DNA from 2 places in the Chitinophaga sp. NPDC101104 genome. Region 1 is predicted to be linked to the other one. Evidence: riboswitches for the same ligand, from Rfam matches in the RefSeq annotation. Region 1 holds a riboswitch; the other holds the start of a gene.
The links. A riboswitch is a leader RNA that binds a small molecule or an ion and turns the genes downstream of it on or off. The one in region 1 is predicted to bind thiamine pyrophosphate.

Region 1 (7,388 bases):
GTCCCGTTGCCCTTAATTCCTGCTTTCTTGCTGCCAAACGCGGTCAACTTCCCCTGAAAACCTTTACCATGGCTGATCCATCCAATCCCATCCTGCATTGCGCGGGAAAGACCGGCCTGGGTTTGCTGACCTTTTACCGTTCCGATGCATAAATGGATTTGCGTCACTTCGCCCTAAAACCAGCGGGGAGGATTTCCCGGAAAAATGTTTTTGGCGGAATTTGCAGAAAGCTTGCTGGCGTGGTGTTTCCGGGAATTAAGCTGGTGGTTACCTGCGTTTTTTGGAACCGGTGGAGGTTTGGCGTTTGAACGTTTCGATATGGCCTTCTGCGGCGTTTACGGGGTGGACGCGGAGGGCGGTATCGGAGAGTTCCCGGATGAGGAGGGTGTCTGTCTGCAGGAAGATAGTGTCTGCTTTGGAGTATCCGGCGAGGCCGTGGAGGAGGAGGGTGTCGTTATGGATGCTCCAGGATTGGTATTTGAGGGATTCCAGCTGGATGGAGGAGGCTTTGCCTCCTTTTTTGAGTTGAAACCCGAGGAGGAGGGTGTCTACCCCTTCGGCGGGCTGTACCCAGCGGCCGGGGAGAAGAGTGGAATCGACATGAACAGCATCCAATGCCACGGCGGGCTCCAGCGGCCGTTCGATGAAGATGGTGTCGCTTCCGGTAACGGCTACACTGTCTTTATGCGCCTCACCTTCGCCGTTGTTACAAGCGGCGGCGAGGAGGAGGATCGCTGGCAGGAGGATGCGGGTCATACGAATGGTTGTTTAATGTATCCTATCAAAGATAATGCTAAACAGGTGGTTGTGTCCCGATCGCGCGAATAATCCGTGCAGGATTGCCGCCGACCAGAGTGTTCGGGGGTACGTTTTTCGTCACCACCGCTCCTGCGGCTACTACCGAGTTTTCACCGATCGTTACTCCCCCGATGATGATGGCGCCTGCCGCGATCCAGACATTGCTCCCGATCACGATGGGTTTCCCGATGGTGATGGCGCGGCGGGCTGTGGGGTCTACGGGGTGGCCGGTGGTAATAATGCTGACGTTTGGCCCGATCATGACGTCGTCGCCGATATCGAGGCCACCGAGGTCATAAAACGTACAGTTCTGATTGATGAAAACATTGCGGCCTACGCGGATTTCGTTCCCTCCGGCGGTGTAGAAGGGCGGGATGAGGATGAATTTTTCGTCGACCGTCTGCCCGATCAGCTGACTGAACAGTTCGCGGACCTGGTCGGCGTCATTGAACGTTAGCCGGTTGATGGCTGCGGTGAGGGTCATGGCGCGGCGGGTGTTGGCTACCATCGCGGAAGATTCCGGAGTTTGCCGGTGAATGATCTTGACTTCGGCGTTATTTAATGCTTCCATAGGGATAAAGTTAGTGGAATGATGGATGTTGATGCCTTTACCGGAATACTTTAATTATTCCCAATAGTTCGTTCGGTTAAATGATGGACCGTCCCAATACGCTCCATGAAGTCCATGGCCATTTCCGGGAAACGATGCTTTCCTCTATCGACAAGGCTCTTGGCAAATTGGGCAAATACTGATTTTGGTGAATGCCAATGGTGAAAGTTTTTACGAGTGCTTTTTTCTATTGTTTTTGCCTATGAAAAATTTATCGTGGTTTTTAGATTGCGTGGGGAACTTTTATGTTTTGCGCTTCTATTCAAAACGGATGAAGCTGACACGAGTTTTACATACCATGAACATCATCCGTGTATCGGTGTGGACAACTTCTCGTCAAATTCGTATTAATATCGTTACAAGTTCGGCTTTCTTTCTCCGGAACTAGGGTGCCAGGGCGTGCTTTATTTTGGAAGGATCGGCGACTAAGGAATTTCAAAGAGCATTCTCACTGTAGCGATGCGAATTTCGCGTCATATGAATGTGTGTGTTTTATCCAATTTGGAAATTGGCCCTTCATCGCTTAGATTTGTAATCACTTTAGGGGTGTTTTCCCGGAAACGGGAAAACTGAGATGATACCCTCAGTACCTGATGCAGTTCACACTGCCGTAGGGAAAAGTAATACTGAACTCCTTCTCTCACATCCTTAAAGTTTATTGTTTCACTTAAATTCCTTGCAAACATGGAAGTGCTTGTAAACAATAAACTTTATGCGGTGCAGCCGGAAACCTCCGTTACTGCGCTCTTACAGTTTATTCAGCTTTCAACCGGCAAAGGTATCGCCGTAGCGGTGAACCGAAGGGTCATACCCAGGCCAGACTGGCCCAGTACCCTGCTTGTGCCAGACGATCAGGTGACCATTATCCAGGCCACCCAGGGCGGATAATGGGGACTGCGTCAGCGATGCGCGCTATTGGTACGGTTTTCATTTCGAGATCCCAGACGGTTTCGCGTTCAGTGGGCAGGTTCCGTTTGATGCCTGCATACTCCGGAGCACAATCAATCACCCTCACATAAAATGACGGTGTTGAATGGTTCAACCGGCAACACTTTATAACGTGTTAAATCGTCGTTCATAGATTGAAATTGATTACGCATCATCACTGCCGGTCATTGGCAACGGTGACCAGTGTTGCTTCCATGTTCCATTGCCGGGAATTGCCGGGAGACCAGGCAGGAATACGCGCCTTTGTTGGCAATAACGTCTGGCTACCACCAGATTGCTTTCCAACGAAGCCATCCACCATCGCTGACTGACACAGGAATCCGCATCGTCATCGTCCATTAACAAAGACGAAGGCGCAACAACGCTTCCGGCGTAGCTGCCCGCAATCGCTGATCACGGCACATCAATTATTATTTACCGGCATCCGCACCAATCACAAGGAGCCGGACGAGCTTTTGCGCCTCCCGGGGACGTAAGGCCCTCTTCATGCCCATTCGTAACCTTTTATCTTTTTCAACATGCAACACCGTATTACCCGCACGCCATTTCCTGCCTCACAGAAGATCTATGTCGAGGGTTCCAGGCCAGACATTCAAGTAGCCATGCGCGAAATCTCCCAGACAGACACGCGCGCTCATGGCCGCCAGGGCGCTTCCACACCGAATCCTTCCGTTACGGTGTACGATACCAGCGGCCCTTATACCGACCCTTCCATTTTCATAGACCCCGCGAAAGGGCTGCCCCGATTCCGCGAAAACTGGATCGACGAAAGGGGAGACGTTCTTACGCTGCCAGCCCTGACTTCCGACTACGGCCGCGCCCGCCTCGCAGATCCTGCCCTGGCGCACCTCCGCACGGGTGAACCGCCGCTGCCGCGCAAGGCGCGCGCCGGCTCCAACGTCACCCAACTGCACTACGCCCGCAAAGGCATCATTACTCCTGAGATGGAATACATCGCTATCCGGGAAAATCAACGGGCAGACGTCGCTTTCCGGGACGGAGACCCGCTCTGGCAACAACATCGCGGTACGGGCAATGCGCCCAGGCTTATAACTCCGGAGTTCGTCCGCAGTGAAATCGCCGCCGGCAGGGCCATCATCCCCGCCAACATCAATCATCCGGAAAGTGAGCCCATGATCATCGGGCGCAATTTCCTCGTCAAAATCAACGCCAACATCGGCAATTCCGCCGTCAGCTCGTCTATCGAAGAAGAGGTGGAAAAGGCAGTATGGGCTTGTCGCTGGGGAGCAGATACCATCATGGACCTCAGTACCGGCAAAAACATCCATGAAACCCGCGAATGGATCATCCGGAACTGCCCTGTCCCCCTCGGGACCGTCCCTATTTACCAGGCGCTGGAAAAAGTGAACGGCAAAGCCGAAGCCCTTACCTGGGAAATCTTCCGCGACACATTGATCGAACAGGCCGAGCAGGGCGTCGATTATTTCACGATCCATGCCGGTGTGCTGCTCCGCTATGTTCCGTTGACCGCCAAAAGGATGACGGGCATCGTTTCGCGCGGGGGTTCCATCATGGCGAAATGGTGCCTCGCCCATCACCAGGAAAACTTCCTCTACACGCATTTCGACGAGATATGCGAAATCATGAAAGCGTACGACGTCTCCTTCTCCCTGGGCGACGGCCTCCGCCCCGGCTCCATCGCCGATGCCAACGATGCGGCTCAGTTCGGGGAACTGGAAACCCTCGGCGAACTGACCCACCGCGCCTGGAAGCAGGATGTGCAGGTAATGATCGAAGGCCCGGGACACGTGCCTATGCACCTCATCAAGGAGAACATGGACAAACAGCTGGAACATTGCCACGAAGCGCCTTTCTATACGCTCGGCCCCCTCACTACCGACATCGCCCCGGGATACGACCATATTACTTCCGCTATCGGCGCGGCGATGATCGGCTGGTATGGCACGGCCATGCTGTGTTATGTTACACCGAAGGAACACCTGGGCCTCCCCGACCGGGATGACGTAAAACAGGGCGTGATCACCTACAAACTGGCGGCACATGCGGCAGACCTGGCGAAAGGACATCCGGGCGCGCAGCACCGGGACAACGCTCTCAGCCAGGCGCGCTTCGAGTTCCGTTGGGAAGACCAGTTCAACCTATCGCTCGACCCCGATACTGCCCGCAGTTATCACGACGCTACACTTCCGGCGGAAGGCGCGAAGGTGGCGCATTTCTGCTCCATGTGCGGCCCGCAGTTCTGCTCCATGAAGATTTCGCAGGAAGTCCGCGAGCACGCAGAAAGAGATGCTGCCATGGCCGAAAAAGCAAAAGATTTCACCGCCAGGGGAGGGGAGATCTACGCATGATCTGGCTCATCACAGCACCGGAGTTTCCTTTGCCGGAAATGTACCAGGAGCAGGAAAGGTTAACAACGCACCTCCCTGAATCGGCCGGGCACTCGATGCCTGGGCACGAGGTAATTACCCGCGATCAGGAAGAACATACAACACCATTCCCAGGATCGGCCGGGCACTCGATGCCTGGGCACGAGGTAATTACCCGCGATCAGGAAGTGCGCACTACACTATTCCCTGGTTCGGCACAACGCTTCAAGTCTGGGCACCAGAGAATTCCCCGCAATCAGGACGTGCGCACAACACAATTCCCTGAAGCGGCCGGGCACCTGTTGCCTGAACACGAACTAAACCTCTGCGATCAAGCATCTCGCAAAACGCCGTTCCCTGAAGCCGCCGGCCACATGCTGTCTGAACACGAAGTCATCCAATCCGCGTTCGATGCAGGATTGGAAACCCTCCTGCTCCGTAAACCCGGCTGGAACGAAAGCGACTACGCCCGGTGGTTGGAGGGCCTGCCCAGTCAACATCGCGCCAAAGTTATCGTTGCTACTTTCCCTTCGCTGGTGGAAACGTTTATGCTGAAAGGCGTTCACCTCAGCGAAGATGCCCGTGCTAAAACTGCGCCCTACGAAATCCGGAAACTCCGCGAGGCGGGCAAATGGGTCAGCACTTCCATTCACCACGATTCAACGGTCGTTTCCGGATTCGATTTCGTGCTGATGGGCCCCGTGTTCGACAGTATCTCCAAACCCGGCTACAATGCACGGCCCTGCCAGTCGATCCCTCCGAACGCCATTGCCATCGGCGGGATCCATGCAGGGAATATCGCAGCAGCCCGGGCAAAAGGGTTCTGCGGCGCAGCCGTATTGGGCGCGGCCTGGGGGGAACCCGAACGCATGAGCGAAATAATTTCCACTTTGATAACCGCATGGCCTTCTTCAAAAAATTCAATTCACCCATTTAAACCCGACTCACCATGCCTTTTGCCATGAGCCTCGCCGGCCTCGACCCCTCGGGAGGAGCAGGCCTCCTCGCCGATATCAAAACCTTCGAAGCCTGGCACCTCCGCGGGCTCGGCGTTTGCACCGCACTCACCGTTCAAACCGACACCGAATTCCTTGGCGTGGAATGGGTCAGCGCCGATAATATCATCGCCCAGGCATTGCCACTCGTGCAGCAATACCCCGTGGATTATTGTAAAATCGGCATCGTTTCGCACCCCGAAACGATCGCGGAAGTAATTGCCGCACTGCGCGCCGTCCGGCCCGGCATCGCATTCGTGCTCGACCCCGTGCTGCGCGCCTCGGCTGGTTATGTTTTCCATAACGCCATTCACGCACATTGGGCGTCCGTACTTCCCTCGCTTACTTTGCTCACACCGAATTACGATGAAGCCGTAGCCATGAGCGGCCTTCCCGATGGAGAAGCCGGCGCCAAAGCAATGGCGCATCATTGCGCTGTGCTGCTCAAAGGCGGCCATCGGCCCCTCAAACCCGGTGTAGATACCCTCTTTCACCAGGATTCCGCAACAGACTTCGCTCCGCCCGCCAGCAATGCCTTCCCGAAACACGGCTCCGGCTGCGTGCTCTCCGCCGCCATCACCGCCGCCATGGCCAGCGGATTACCATTGAAAGCCGCCTGCAGCGCGGGAAAGGATTACACCTACCGCTACCTGATGAGCAGCCCGGAACTGGTAGGATGGCATGCGCCGGAACGAAAGCATATTAGTCAAATTCCGGATTGAAAAATCAGGGGCGTGTTCGTGCTCCGAAAAACGGAGGTTACCATAATACCCTTGAAAACAAACGCAGAACAGGGTTATAAACATTCCGCCCGATAACAAAAACCGAGAAATTCTCCGAAAACATGATGAAGTTGGAACGACTACTTTACATTTCGCAACAAACCGCCACCGCATCGCACGCCGATAATATCCTCTCCGCCTGCGAAGCCGGCTGCCGCTGGATACAGCTCCGCGTGAAAAACGGCGACGCTTCCGCAGCGGCATTCCAGGCCATGGACATCTGCCGCCAATACGGCGCCACGCTCACCATCAACGATCATCCCGACATCGCAAAAGCCGTTGGCGCACATGGCGTCCATGTTGGATTGCAGGATATGCCCGTTGCCGAAGCCCGCGCCATCGCCGGGCCACAGGCCATTATCGGCGGCACCGCCAATACACCCGAAGATGCGCTCGCTCACGCGGCAGCCGGCGCGGACTACGTCGGATACGGCCCCTTCCGGTTTACGACCACCAAAGAAAAACTCAGTCCAGTCCTCGGTTTGGCCGGATACAACAGGCTGATGGCCGCCCGGCCCAACGTGCCCGTCATCGCCATCGGCGGCATTTTATTGACAGACATTCCCGCGCTGCTCGACACGGGCGTTTACGGCATCGCCGTATCCGGACTCATCACCCACGCACCGGATAAAAAATCCCTCGTACAACAAATCCTCGATAGCATATGGACGAACTCATAATCGCCGGCCAGGCCTTCACCAGCCGCCTCTTCACCGGCACCGGAAAATTCGGCGACCTCTCCAGCATGGAACAAGCCCTCCTCGCATCGGGCTCCCAACTCGTGACCGTTGCCCTCAAGCGCGTAGACGCTGGCCATCAGCCCGACAACCTGCTCGCACACCTCCGTCACCCGCAATTCCGGCTGCTGCCCAACACTTCCGGCGTCCGCAACGCCCGCGAAGCCGTG
Region 2 (7,388 bases), 1.5 Mb from region 1:
TGCAAATGTAAGTGAAAATATTTCCTAAAGCGAAATTTATTTTTCATTCCCCCTGGAGAAATAAATTCTAATTACACCAAAACCATCCACCACAAAAGGTTACAGCCGAAAATATTTTTTCTTCCAAATCCATAAAAGCATGCTGTTAGCAACCGTTGACACCTGAAACAACCCTGACTACAACAATCTCATTTGTGTTTCCCGCCGAAGGCTAACGGCAATTTCCCTTTCCATGAAACAATACATTCATGTGAAGCAACACATTCATGCCACAGCCGTCTCCGTCAACATGGAAATTGATTACTGGCACTGTCATTCCTGTTTGGAAATTATACCGCCAAATCGAAAATAAATGTATGCATTCCACAAGTCAAGATTACTCCTGTTGCCAGCGCTCGCCGTGCAGCACCAGGCCGAAATGAAACAATTTCAACTGTGTTCATCTAAGATGAATGACTGCAGTCACTTCCATTATGACGATACATTCATGAAACAATATAAATATACCATGATCATCTTTATCGACTCGGAAAATGGGTACCGGCACAACTATTCCCACCTGTAAGTCATACAGACAAATCGGAAATAAATGTAAGTGTTCCACAAGTCGGGCCGACCGCAGTTGTCAACATTCGCCTTGTAAAATCATGCCGAACTACAACAATATCCGTTGTTTTCCTTGTTACGGACGACAACAATATCAATTGCTATCAAACCATGTATCCTTACCGCTGTCATCTCCGTTGACGCGGTAATCAAATACAGGCCTAACCATTCCTGTTTGATGTTATACAGCCAATTCAGATATGAATGTATGTGTTCCACCCACCGGATTTACCGTAGTTTATCACAGCCAGTTATGCCGATCCCGGCCGCAAATGCATTAACTTCATATGCGCTTCCTGTTGGAGAATGTTCGTTGCTTTCTTTTCCAGTATATCCATAATTTCAGGAGACACGTCGTAATATCCACATGCGTCGCAGATATCCGCGGGAACGCCACGAACTACGAATACGGCGTCATCTCTTTCAAGATAAACGCTGACTTGTCCCCGTTCTCTTTTTCCTTTGCTGCATTTCGTACATTCCATATTGTCTAAATTTTCGGTGAATAAAGCTCGTTTCCTTACCGGCTCCTTTTACCGAATTCGCTCTTAACAAACAGGTACATCCCATATAGCTGGAATGACTTTCCTTTCGACTTCACACTTCAACTTTCATCACTGCACATAAAACGCAATATCACCTACCCGATACTTTCATTTTATTTCCCTATCAGTCAGCTTTTTTAACCATCCATTACATCAACTCATTCTCATATTCCTTCCACCCACCTTTGAATCGGCTGTTTCAATAATCAATCTTCCATTTAATACTCAATCAATCAACACATTTTACTGTTCTTTCGACCCGCTTAATCTAAATTCTAACCGTCCGCCATTGAATTGGCTATATCACCCATCATTCCCCCTCCCCCCCGAAAGCACACACCTCTCCCACCCCAAGCCGCGCACCGGCCCAGGGGTATGGATGCAGGCAGCCGGGCCGTTCCAGCCGGCTGCCTGTACTTATCATCGAAATAACATGGATCAGTTTAGTGACGCATCAAAACGGCAGCTCCTCCGTCACGTCTTCCGGCACCGGGGCCGCCAGTCCGCCCTCCTGGGAACCCTCGCCCCCGGGCTTCCCCTCCAGCCGCGGACCGTGATTCAACAACTGCACGTTCGTGACCCGCACCTTCAGCGCACATGCCGGCGAACCACTCTGCGTCGTGTACATATCCAGGAATGGCACCCCCTCCACATACACGTACGTCCCCTGCAGCAGATAAGCCCCCACCGCATTCGGCGCCCACATCGCACAGTCGGCCCAGATCGTGCGCTCCTGCGCCACGCCCTGCGCATTCTTGTAACGCTCATTATGCGCCACACTGAAATTCAGCACCTGCTTACCGTTCACCTCATGCAAAACAGCATTCTTACCCAGGTGACCGATCAATTGAATCTTAATCATTGTTTGTGATTTAGGTTAACAAATAAAAAAGTTGGCTATGGGAATTATTCTATCAGAAAGCAGTATCGGGTTAACGAATCGTAAGTTAAGGCAATTTTCAAAACACGAAAAATTATTTCGGCTTTTTTCGGGCGCTATAGCTACCTTTGCCCAGAATACGGGCCCGTAAACGGCCCTTTTCACCTCGGGGTGCCTTACTATCAGGCTGAGATCAAACCCGTTGAACCTAACCAGGTAATGCTGGTAAGGAAAGGTAAGCGGCACATTTCCTACTTACCTGTTTTTATTGCGATAGTACATCGGCGCGGCCTTCACCGGCCCAGCTCCGCTATTGGTCATCGAACCTTTAAACCGTCATAAACAGGAACCGATCATGAAACATCTCCTGCTCTTTGCCCTGCTTTGCTGCACCACCGCCGCACTGGCACAAAGAACACTCTCCGGCACCGCCACCGACGCGCGCACCGGCCAACCACTGGAAGGCGCCACCATCGCCATTCTTAACGGCCCCTCCGCTATCACCGACGCCAGCGGCCGATTCTCACTCCCCCTTCCCAAACAACAGCCCGCCATCGTACAGGCCAGCTTCCTCGGATACGCCCCCGCCAGGGACACCCTCCGTAAAGGCACCTCCACACTGCATTTCACCCTCTCCGAAACCGGACTGTTCGTGAAACCCGTGGAAATCACCTCCCTCCGCGCCGGCACCAACTCGCCCTTCACCAAGTCCGAGCTCCGCCGCGAAGACATCGCCAAACAAAACCTGGGACAAGACCTCCCCCTCCTCCTCAACCAACTCCCGTCCGTCACCACCAACTCCGACGCCGGGGCCGGCATCGGATACACCGGCCTGCGCGTCCGTGGCTCCGACATCACCCGCATCAACGTCACCGTTAACGGCATCCCCATTAACGACGCGGAATCACAAGGCACTTTCTTCGTCAACATGCCCGACTTCGCCTCCTCCGTTTCCAGCATCCAGCTGCAACGCGGCGTAGGCACCTCCACCAACGGCGCCGGCGCTTTCGGCGCATCGCTCAACCTGTCCACCAACGAATTCCGCGATAAAGCATACGGCGAAATCAACGCCTCCTACGGCTCGTTCGACAGCTGGAAAACCACCGTCAGCGCAGGCTCCGGGTTGATCAACGATCACTTCACCGCCGATGTGCGCCTGTCGAAAATCTCCTCAAACGGGTATATAGACCGCGCCACCTCCGACCTCAAATCTTTCTACACCTCTTTCGCCTACATCGCCGGTAAATCCTCCATCCGCCTCAACGTCTTCTCCGGCAAGGAAAAAACCTACCAGGCCTGGACCGGCTCCACCGACGCCGAGATCAAGGAATACGGCCGGACGTACAACCCCAACGGAAAAATGGATAAAGGCGGGTTCTACGACAACGAAACCGATAATTACCAGCAAGACCATTACCAGCTGCTGTTCAACCACGCCTTCCGCTCCAACCTCCATTTCAATGCCGCCCTGCATTACACCCGCGGCAAGGGTTACTATGAAAACTGGCGGGAAAACGACTGGTACGCGGATTATGGCATCACCGGCCCCGTACACGATGGCGATACCACGCATCAAAGCGACCTCATCCGCCAGTTGTGGCTCGACAACCACTTCTACGGCGGCATCTTTTCCATCCGTCACGACCTCAAAAGGTTCACCTGGACGGCAGGCGGCGGCTGGAACAAGTACGAAGGAAACCATTATGGTAAAGTGATCTGGGCGGAAAAAGGCGGATTCGACAAAGACTTCCGCTGGTATGACCTCGACGCGCTCAAGACCGACCTGAACGTTTACTGGAAAGGTGAATACGCGTTGACCAGCAAACTGAAACTCTTTGCCGACCTGCAATACAGGCACGTGAACTACGAGCTCGACGGTTTCCGCAAGAACCCGGGCATCCGTCAACATAAAAAATACGATTTCTTCAATCCCAAAGGCGGCGCCACTTTCACGATCAACGAACGCCAACACGTTTACGCTTCTTACGCCATCGGCAACAAGGAGCCGAACCGCGACGATTTCGAAGTGGGCGGCGCACAGGCCCCGCTGCATGAAACCCTCCGTAACCTCGAAGCAGGCTACGTTTGGCGCGGCGCCAACGCTGGCGTTCAGGCGAACGTGTACTACATGAACTACCGCAACCAGCTCGTGCCCACCGGCCGTATCAACGACGTAGGCGCATATGCCCGCACCAACATCCCGGAAAGCTATCGCCTGGGGATCGAAGTGGAAGGACAATACACGCCCGCCGCATGGTTCACCGTTCAGGCGAACGCTGCTTTCAGCCGCAACCGCATCAGCGCATTCACGGAGTACCTCGACGATTGGGACAACGGCGGCCAGAAACCGCAGACCTACGAAAGCACGGAAATCGCGTTCTCCCCTTCTTTCGTGGGCGGCGCTACGCTGACGTTCCGGCCGTTCAAAGGATTTTCGGCAGACCTCGTCGAGAAAGGCGTAGGCCCGCAATACCTCGACAATTCAGGCGATAAAAACCGCCGGCTCGATGGCTACGCCGTTACCGACCTGCGCCTCAACTACACCGTTCCGCAGCGGATCTTCCGCGAGCTGGGACTCCAGTTCATCGCCTACAATCTTACCGATAAACAATACGCGCCCAATGGCTACACCTACGGTTACCTGGAAGGCGGCACCATGAAAGCGATCAATAATTATTTCCCTATGGCGGGCATTAATTTTATGGCCGGTGTGAAAATCGGTCTGTAACGTTCATGAAAACCATATCCGAACCAAGTATTGAAGCCGGCGCACAACGCCGGCTTCGTCTTTTTATGCCATGCGCATTTCGCCGGGCGTCTTGCCCGTCCACCGTTTGAAGGCTTTGAGGAAGGCGCTCGACTCGTTGTAGCCAAGCATATACGCGATGTCTTTGACGGAATGATGGCCGGAACGGAGATAGTCCAGCGCCAGGGCCTTGCGGACTTCGTCCTGCACCTGCAGGAAAGTAACACCTTCTCCGGCGAGCTTGCGTTGCAGGCTCCGCGGGCTCATGCTGAAATTTGCCGCCACGGATTCGAGGGACGCGGAATAGAGATAAGAATTGGTAAGCAGGTATTGAAAGATGCGCGCATGAAAATCCCCCGCCGGCTGGGCGCCCGCTTGCAGCGCGTGGACCTGTTGCAGCAGGATGCTTTGCAGTTCGTAATTGGCCGACAGGATTTCCTGGTGCAGCCAGCTGTTGTCGAACGTAAGGGTGAGCGTTTCGCCCTTCTTTTTCAGCGGGCAACGCAGCACCCGTTCGAACTCCGCCGTTTCTCCCACATCGTAAGGCAATTGCACGGCGACCGGCGACAACCGGCGCATGAGCAGGCCGTCCAGCTCATGCACCGCGAACATGGCGATGAACGCGCTGAAATGTTTGAAAGTATGGGGATGATCGGCGGCTTTGACGGGATCGGCCACGAAGCGCATGGAAAACTGTTGGGCACCGTGATCGGTATGCATGCGGAACATATCGGTGAGCAGCGGCGTCAATGCGCCTGCGTGCGCCACCGCTTCGCCTATGGAATTGCTGGTCTGGATGATCTGTCCCACCACGCCCAGGGCCGCCAGTTGCATGGATTCGCCGAAGTGCAACCCGAAGAGCGGATCTGCTGCCGCATGGGCGGCGTTTTTCCAGAGACTGTTGATTTGAGCGGCGGTTACCGCCACGGGGTGCCCCTGTTGTAATATGCGCGCATCGATGTTGGAAAGGGCACATAGCCTTTTGGGATCGGCGCCGCGTTGCGTAGCGTAGGCCAATAATGCGCGAAGTAATTGTTGCTGATGGTCCTGCATGGCGGAAGTTTTCACCAAAGTTAGAGCGGCGTGGCGGGAAGATACGACGGTTGTCGTGAAATGACAATTGATAGTCGCCTGCGGATAACTCCCGGGCGGGTGGGCCGCGCTACTTTTGTATCATTAAATCAAACAAATCAAAACACAAACACCATGATACCTTTAACCACCACCTTACGCATCAATGGCATTTCTTCCCTCGCAACCGGCCTGCTGCTGGCGATTTTCCCCGGTGTAGCCGCAAACATTTTCGGCGTAACCGCCACCGCGCCCTTCGTGGCTGTAGGGCTGTTCCTCGTCGTTTTCGCTTCGGGCGTGCTGTTCGTGGCGCAACGCCCTTCTCCTGCCTCGGTAAAATGGATCATCCGGCTGGATACGATCTGGGTGATCGGCAGCGCCGTGGCCATTCTCTTTCTCTTTTCGCTGATCTCCGGGATCGGCATCTTACTGATCGCCGGCGTAGCGCTGTGGGTAGCCGCCATGGCCATTCTCCAGCAAAAAGGGATGCGCAGCTTCGCCACCGCCTGACATCAGGATATACACATGAAAAAAGGGACGTCTTCAGCAGGCGTCCCTTTTCTATTTCCGGAAATACTTTCGAGATTATTTAACGAGCGCATCGATCGCCGCGTGTACCGAGGCGAAGGGGAATCCGCCGATCACCGCGTCCATCTGGGCTTTGATGGCATCGTTCTGCAAGTTGCCGATGCTGCCTTCGTGGGTATGGCGGATGTCTGTATCCGGTTCGAATTTGCCGCTTTCGATGTCGAGCCCAACCTGTTTATACGCTTCGCGGAACGGCGTGCCTTCCAGTACGAGGCGGTTCACGACTTCCACGCTGAACAGGTAACGGTATTTTTCATCTTTGAGGATATCTTCCTTGATGCGGATGTTTTCCAGCATGAGGCGGCTCATCCGCAGGCAGCTGCGCAGCGTTTCGAACGCGGGGAACAGGTTTTCCTTCAGCAGCTGCAGATCGCGGTGGTAGCCGGACGGCAGGTTGACCGTCATCATGGCGATCTCGTTGGGCAGCGCCTGCAGTTTGTTGCAATGCGAGCGGATGAGCTCCCAGACGTCGGGGTTCTTTTTGTGGGGCATGATAGACGAACCGGTCGTCAGCTCGTCGGGGAAACCGATGAACCCGAAGTTCTGGTTCATGAACAGCGTAGCGTCCATTGCCATGCGCGACACGGTAGCGGCGATGCCTGCCAGCGCGAAGGCCACCAGTTTCTCCGTTTTACCGCGGCCCATCTGTGCGTACACCACGTTGTGGTTGAGCGCCTCGAAGCCCAGCAGCTTCGTGGTCATCGTCCGGTTTAGCGGGAACGACGAGCCGTAGCCGGCCGCCGAGCCCAGGGGGTTTTTGTTCACCACCCGGTAAGCGCCCTGCAGCATGATCAGGTCGTCTACCAGGCTTTCCGCATACGCGCCGAACCACAGCCCGAACGAACTGGGCATCGCGATCTGGAGATGGGTGTACCCGGGCACGAGGAAGCCTTTATACTGCTCGCTCTGCTGTTGCAAAAGGTCGAAAAGTTCCTTCGTTTCGCCCACGATC

Region 2: another riboswitch for thiamine pyrophosphate. It lies ahead of ACQKLP_RS06780 (TonB-dependent receptor); the one in region 1 lies ahead of thiS (sulfur carrier protein ThiS).

The regions. Positions count from the first base shown of each region.
Region 1 covers NZ_JBNNSF010000001.1:180,954-188,341, reverse strand. Annotated here, with positions in the region: gene ACQKLP_RS00855 (hypothetical protein) at 1-167, opposite strand, end outside; gene ACQKLP_RS00850 (lipocalin family protein) at 268-756, opposite strand; gene ACQKLP_RS00845 (sugar O-acetyltransferase) at 794-1,369, opposite strand; TPP riboswitch at 1,941-2,042, shown strand; gene thiS (sulfur carrier protein ThiS) at 2,093-2,296, shown strand; gene thiC (phosphomethylpyrimidine synthase ThiC) at 2,875-4,686, shown strand; gene ACQKLP_RS00830 (thiamine phosphate synthase) at 4,683-5,669, shown strand; gene ACQKLP_RS00825 (hydroxymethylpyrimidine/phosphomethylpyrimidine kinase) at 5,654-6,421, shown strand; gene ACQKLP_RS00820 (thiamine phosphate synthase) at 6,547-7,161, shown strand; gene ACQKLP_RS00815 (thiazole synthase) at 7,146-7,388, shown strand, end outside.
Region 2 covers NZ_JBNNSF010000001.1:1,651,324-1,658,711, reverse strand. Annotated here, with positions in the region: gene ACQKLP_RS06790 (YgiT-type zinc finger protein) at 858-1,091, opposite strand; gene ACQKLP_RS06785 (single-stranded DNA-binding protein) at 1,606-2,013, opposite strand; TPP riboswitch at 2,189-2,281, shown strand; gene ACQKLP_RS06780 (TonB-dependent receptor) at 2,387-4,759, shown strand; gene ACQKLP_RS06775 (AraC family transcriptional regulator ligand-binding domain-containing protein) at 4,823-5,830, opposite strand; gene ACQKLP_RS06770 (hypothetical protein) at 5,984-6,358, shown strand; gene argH (argininosuccinate lyase) at 6,434-7,388, opposite strand, start outside.